Regions from separate parts of the Micromonospora sp. II genome, predicted to be linked through region 2. Evidence: predicted binding sites of a transcription regulator. Region 2 holds the regulator's gene; the other holds the start of a gene.
What was found. The regulator HspR, encoded in region 2, represses chaperone genes until heat shock. The targets are predictions, from matches to a motif close to TTGAGTNNNNNNNACTCAA.
Positions count from the first base shown of each region.

Region 1: the regulator HspR is predicted to act here: its motif matches at 1,796-1,814, upstream of lon (endopeptidase La).

Region 1 covers NZ_LYXF01000024.1:784,847-788,251, reverse strand. Annotated here, with positions in the region: gene lon (endopeptidase La) at 1-1,773, opposite strand, end outside; gene A8711_RS15260 (Lsr2 family protein) at 2,018-2,365, shown strand; gene A8711_RS15255 (hypothetical protein) at 2,600-3,405, opposite strand, start outside.
Region 2 covers NZ_LYXF01000019.1:7,476-10,880, reverse strand. Annotated here, with positions in the region: gene A8711_RS10630 (cation:proton antiporter) at 1-47, shown strand, start outside; gene A8711_RS10625 (hypothetical protein) at 212-640, shown strand; gene A8711_RS10620 (hypothetical protein) at 711-917, opposite strand; gene A8711_RS10615 (heat shock protein transcriptional repressor HspR) at 1,104-1,544, opposite strand; gene dnaJ (molecular chaperone DnaJ) at 1,569-2,750, opposite strand; gene grpE (nucleotide exchange factor GrpE) at 2,830-3,405, opposite strand, start outside.

The sequences.
Region 1 (3,405 bases), on a different contig from region 2:
GGCCAGGCCGGTCGCCACGCCGGGCACGGCGGTCCGCTCGGCCGACTCCGGGGTGAACTTCGGCCGGCCCAGGTAGCGGGCCAGGTTCCCGGCGTCCACGTGTACCGGCGCGGCGTCCGTGGCGAGCGCGACGGCCACCTTGCGCAGGATCTTCGCCAGGGCCCGTTCGAGCTGCCGGACACCGGCCTCCCGGGTGTACTCGCCCGCGATCAGCGCCAGCGCGTCGTCGGCGACGCTCACCTCCTCGCCGGTCAGCCCGGCCCTTTCCCGCTGCCGGGGCAGCAGGTGGTCGCGGGCGATGGCCACCTTCTCGTCCTCGGTGTAGCCGTCCAGCGCGACCAGCTCCATCCGGTCCAGCAGCGGGCCGGGGATCGCCTCCACCACGTTGGCGGTGGCGAGGAACAGCACGTCGGACAGGTCGAGGTCGACCTCCAGGTAGTGGTCGCGGAACGTGTGGTTCTGCGCCGGGTCGAGCACCTCCAGCAGAGCCGCCGCCGGGTCGCCGGAGTAGCCGGCGGCCAGCTTGTCGACCTCGTCGAGCAGCACGACCGGGTTCATCGAGCCGGCCTCGCGCAGCGCCCGCACGATCCGGCCGGGCAGCGCGCCGACGTAGGTGCGCCGGTGGCCGCGGATCTCCGCCTCGTCCCGGACGCCGCCGAGGGAGACGCGGACGAAGTTGCGGCCCAGCGCCCGGGCGACCGACTCGCCGAGGCTGGTCTTGCCGACACCGGGCGGGCCGGCCAGGGCGAGCACCGCGCCGGAGCCGCGTCCGCCGACCACGCCGAGGTTGCGCTCCGCGCGCCGGTCGCGCACCGCGAGGTACTCCAGGATGCGGTCCTTCACGTCGGCCAGGCCGGCGTGGTCGGCGTCGAGCACGGCCCGCGCCGCGGCCAGGTCCGTGTTGTCAGCGGTACGCGTGCTCCACGGCATCTCCAGCACGGTGTCCAGCCAGGTACGGATCCAGCCCGCCTCGGGTGAGGCGTCACTGGCCCGTTCCAGCTTGCCGACCTCGCGCAGCGCCGCCTCGCGTACCTTCTCCGGCAGGTCGGCGGACTCCACCCGGGAGCGGTAGTCGGCGGAGCCGTCCGGCTCGTCCTCGCCGAGTTCCTTGCGGATCGCGGCGAGCTGCTGGCGGAGCAGGAACTCGCGCTGGGACTTCTCCAGCCCTTCGCGCACGTCGCTGTTGATCTGCTCGGTGACCTCCTGCTCGGCCAGGTGCTCCTTCACCCAGCCGACCAGCAGCTCCAGCCGGGCGGTGACGTCCGGCGCGGCGAGCAGCTCGGTCTTCTGCGCCAGGCTGAGCCAGGGCGCGTAGCCGGCCGAGTCGGCCAGCTCGGACAGGTCCGTCATCCGCTCCATCGCGTCGATCACCTGCCAGGCGCCGCGCTGCTGGAGCACCGAGGTCATGAGCGCGCGGTACTCGCGGGCGAGTTCCCGGGCGCGGCCCGCCGGGGCGGGCTCGTCGAGGGTCGCGGCCTCGACCCAGAGCGCGGCGCCGGGACCGGGCACGCCGGAGCCGATACGGGCCCGGACGAGACCGCGGATCACGGCGGCCGGCTCGCCGCTGGGCAGCCGGCCCACCTTCTCGATCGTGGCGACCACGCCGACGGAGCCGTACTCGCCGTCGAGGCGGGGCACGGCCAGGAGTTCCTTGTCGCCGGTGGCGCGGGCCGCGTCGACGGCGGCCTGGGTGGTCGGGTCGAGGGTGACCGGGATGACCATCCCGGGCAGCAGGACGGTGTCGGTCAGGGGAAGTACCGGAAGAGTTGCCATCGGACACCTGCCATCACGTTGGTTGAGCGTGTCTGGCTCAAGTAACAAAAGGTGTCCCTTGTTCCGGGTTGTGACCCACGCCACTTCCGGCCTTCCCGACACCTGTTCGCGCACCGGTCCTCTATTGGCCGCGACGCTTACCTGGCACGACCCGCCGAATGCAAAGAGGCGGGTATTGTTGCGAAATTACCGTGAGGTAAGTCAGACTCTTAGCACACCCCGCCCGACACAGGGAGTAATGGCGATGGCAAGGAAAGTAATCACCGTTCTGACCGACGACCTCGACGGCGGAAAGGCCGATCGGACCGTCGAGTTCAGCCTGGACGGCGTGGCGTACACGATCGACGTGTCCGACGAGAACGCGGGCGTACTGCGCAAGGCGCTGGACCCGTACATCAGCGCTGGCAGGCGGATCGGCCGCGGCGCCACCGAGGTCGCCCGCGCCACCCGGCGCGCGGGCCGGCCGAGCACCTCGGGAATGGACCGCGAGCAGAACCGCGCCATCCGCGAATGGGCAGCCAAGAACGGGTACGAGATTTCCGAGCGCGGGCGCATCCCGGTGTCGGTCGTCGAGGCGTACAAGAACCGCTGAGCGCTAAACACTCACCGTCGGGTATCCCAGGGTCACGCTGAGAAATCGCAGCGCCCGGCCGGCCTTTTGTGTTGTCGGTGACTTTCATCGGGCTGGAGTCCGACGGCACGAAACTTCTTCCCGGAACGATTCCCACGCTCCCCTGCCGGACCCGCCTCGCGTACCCACCACGCGGACACGACACGGCCGCGGCCACCCGGACGGTTCCCGGGCGGCCGCGGCCGTCGCGTGTCCTCAGTTGACCCGGATGCGCACCACGTCGATGGCGGGAGTCTGGTTCGCCCGCTCCATCATCGGGATGCGGTGCGAGCCGTCACCGGCCCAGACCGCGCACTGCGCCACGCCCGACTGCGCCAGGCCCGGGATCTGGATCAGCACGTCGTCCGGCTGGTTGCCGCCGCGGCCGTCCTCGGTGGCGACGAAGAACGCCGGCACGTCCTGCGGGTTCGGGGGCTGCCGGGTGCTGCCGAGCATCCGGCAGGCGGTGTGGAAGTGGCCGCGCACCAGGCCCTGACCGTTGAGCAGCGAGCTCTCCAGGTAGTAGCCGCCCTGCCCGGCCGCGAGGAAGCGGTCCCGCACCAGGTTCTTGGTGGTCACCCGGAGCGTGAACGGCTGGTTGCGCCGCACCTGGTTCGGGAACTGCGTGATCAGCAGCGACGGGTTGTTCGCCGCGGCGCCCACCTCACCGAACGCGGTGCTGACGCACCGGTTGCCGTTCTGGAAGCCGTCGTGCCCCTGCAGCTGGCTGCCGGAGCAGTCCTTGGCGAGCACGTTCAGCCCGTTGCCGCCACCGTTGTTCTGGCCGCCGCCGTTGTTGTTCCCGCCGCCGTTGTTCCCGCCGTTCTGGCCCCCGTTCTGACCGCCGTTGTTGTTGCCGCCGTTCTGACCCCCGCCGTTCTGACCCCCACCGTTGCCGGGGACGTCGGTCAACGCGCACCGGGCGAACTGGTCCAGCCCCTGCGGGCGCTGGCCGAACCGGCCGATGGCGGTGGCGATCCGGTTCAGCGCCGCGGTCCGCTTGTCCGCGAGCGGACCCAGGA
Region 2 (3,405 bases):
CCGCCGCCCGTGCGGCAGCGGCGTTGCCCGCGCCGACCGGGGACTGACCCGCGCCGGGCCGGACCTGCCACAGGCAGATCCGGCCCGGCGTTGTCAAATTGATCCCCGGAAGGTCTACCACTGCTCCGCTCAGCCGCGTTAACGTTTCGGCCCAGCAGCCAGGGTCCGCGGGTGGCCGGTGCCCCCGCCAGCGCAAGCGGAAGGTCGGCCGGTGAGCGTGCAGGAAGATACGTTCCACGGCTTCGCCAATCCGGTCGATCCCTCGCCCGCCGAACTCCGGGCGTGGGCCTATCAACCGGATTCGGTGCCGCTGACCTCGATGCCGCCCGACTGGGACCTGCTGGTCGCCGGTGACCATCTGGTGCAGACGCTGTTCGACCTGGCGATGGACGAGCGCTGCCCGGCCCGGCGGTTCGCGCTGCACTGCCTCTACATCTACGCCGCCGACGGCATCCGGACGAACTTCCGCGCCCATCCCAAACGCCGGTTCCGCAAGCTTGTCGAGCAGGCCGAACGCGCCGGTGACGACCTGATGCGCAACTGGGCGCACAACAGCCGCGTGCTGCTCGCCCGGCCCGACCTGTTCGTCTACCGGGACTGGTGCGAGGGCGGCCTGGTCCGCGAGAACCGCCGCCTCTGACACGTCGCCGGCTTGAACGGCGAACGGGCCGGGATCCCCCGTGGATCCCGGCCCGCACGTCGGCGGATCGTCAGGTCGACCCGCCCTGCTTCTTGCGCCTCTCGTCGTCCCGGGCCCGGTCCACGCCGTGGTCCGTCTGGTCGGCGAAGCGCCCTTCCTTGACCTTGTCGCTGAAGCGTCCCTCGGTGACCCGGTCGAACCGCTCGCGGACGTTCTCGGCCACCTTCTCCAGCCGTTCCTCGGCGCGTTCCGCCACCTTCTTAGCCGGTTCCGCCATGGCTCCCCCTGCCAACTCGGCGTCCGATTTAGGGGTTTTGGCCCTACCGGCGAGCCTAGTCGACAGCGCCCTGCCGCATCCCGCATTCCCCGACGAGCGCCCCGAACCAGGGACGCACGAGGGCCGGACGTACGAAGGCCGGCGCGGCCCCGGGGGAGCGGGGCGCGCCGGCCTTCCGGTGAAAGGTCAGCGGTCGGGAGCGCGGCGTGGTCGCCAGACGACGAGCGCGGTGGACGTGCGGTTGGTCGGCACGAGGTCGCCGCGGGCAAAGCCACCGAGCGACTCCAACTCGGCGATCCGCCGGTACGCGGCGTCCAGCTCCGCCTCCAGCCGGGCCACCCGCTGCTGTGCCTCTTCGAGCAGCCGCTCCAACCCGATGATCCGCTTGACCCCGGCCAGGTTGATCCCGTCGTCCTGGCTGAGCCGCTGCACCTCGCGCAGCAGCACCACGTCCCGGACGCTGTACCGGCGACCACCGCCGGACGCCCGGCCCGCCTGCACCAGGCCCAGCCGGTCGTACTGGCGCAGCGTCTGGGGGTGCATCCCCGCCATCCGCGCAGCCACCGAGATCATCAACACCTTGGCCTCGTAGGCCGGGTCACCCGAGCCGACGTACTCCTCCGACATGCCCGCTCACCTCCGCTGCCGCCGTCAACTGAATCGACGTACCCGCGCGTCGAGATGTTCCCGCGCGGCGGGCGGAGTCTGCTCCGCGAAGGTCTCCAGCGCCGCCCGCGCCTCGTCCGAGACCTTCGCCGGGACCACCACGTCGAGCGTGACCAGCAGGTCACCGGCGCGGCCGTCCTTGCGTACGACGCCCTTGCCGCGGGCGCGCAGCACCCGCCCGCTGGGCGTACCCGGTGGCACCCGCAGCGTCACCGTCCCGTCCAGGGTCGGCACGCGCAGGTCGGTGCCGAGGACCGCCTCGGCGTACGTGATCGGGACGTTCAGGGTCAGATCGTCCCCGGTACGCCCGAACAGCTCGTCCGGGCGGACCTTCACCTGCACGAACAGGTCGCCCGCCGAGCCGCCCCGCTCACCGGGCTCACCCCGGCCGGCCAGGCGGATCCGCTGCCCGTCGGCCACCCCGGCCGGGAAGCGCACGTTCAGCGTGCGGGTCTTGGTGACACCGCCGGTGCCGTGGCACTCCGGGCACTTCTCCTCGACGATCGTGCCGACGCCCTGGCAGTTGCGGCACGGCTCGGAGAAGCTGAACGACCCCTGGTTGCGGGTGGTCACGCCGGCGCCGTGGCAGACCGGGCAGGCCACCGGCTGGGTACCCGGCTTCGCGCCGTTGCCGTGGCAGGTGTCGCAGACGCCGGGCGCGCGCAGCGTCAGCGGCAGCGTGACGCCGCGTACCGCATCCTCGAAATCGAGCGCCACCTCGGTCTCGACGTCCCGGCCCCGCGCCGGACCGCGCGGACGCGCCGCGCCACCCCCGCCGCCGGAGAAGATCGAGCTGAACAGGTCGGTGAAACCGCCGCCGCCGAACCGGGTGTCCCCGCCGCCCGCGCCGCCGCCGAACAGGTCGGAGACGTCGAACGGCACGCCGCCCGGCTGGCCCGCGCCGCGGGCGCTGCGGCGGAAGGCGCCCGAGCCGAACAGCGAGCGCATCTCGTCGTACTCGCGTCGCTTCTTCTCGTCGCCCAGCACCGCGTACGCCTCGGAGACGGTCTTGAACCGCTCCTCGGCCCCGGTGTCGCCGGGGTTGTGGTCCGGGTGCGACTCCCGGGCCAGCTTGCGGTACGCCTTCTTGATCTCGTCCGAGGAGGCGGACTTCTCCACGCCCAACGCGGCGTAGTAGTCCTTCTCGATCCAGTCCTTGGAACTCACCGGTCCACCCCCTTCCACGGGTCGAAGCCCGGCCGTCCCGCCCGCCCGGTGGGGGCGGGCGGGACGTCACGGGTCGGCACTACTCCGGGTCCGCGACCGCGACCATGGCGGGCCGCAGCAGCCGCTCGCCGAGCTGGTAACCGCGGCGCATGACCTGTACGCAGGTCGACTCGGTCACGTCGGCGGAGGTCTGGTGCGCCACCGCCTCGTGCCGGGTCGGGTCGAACGGGTCGCCCTTCTCGCCGAACGCGGTCAGGCCGAACTTGCCCAGCGCGGCGGTGAGCTGCTCGGCCACGCTGCCGAACGGGCCCACCAGATCGCCGTGCTCACGGGCCCGGTCCAGGTCGTCCAGGATCGGCAGCAGCGCGCTGAGCACAGTGCCGGTGGCCTGCTCCTGGACCAGGTTGCGGTCCCGGTCGACCCGCTTGCGGTAGTTGGCGTACTCCGCCGTGACCCGCTGGAGGTCGCGGGTGCGCTCCTCCAGGTCGGTGCGGAGCGACTCCAGCTCGGCACCGAGCGGCGCGGTCGCCTCCGTCTCCCCGCTCGGCTCAGCCGGGGAATCGACCACCGTCGGCCCGGTGACCTCGGCCTCGCCGCCGATCTCGTCGACCACGACCTCGGCCTCCTCGACCAGCCCTTCGGCGGGCGCGTCGGC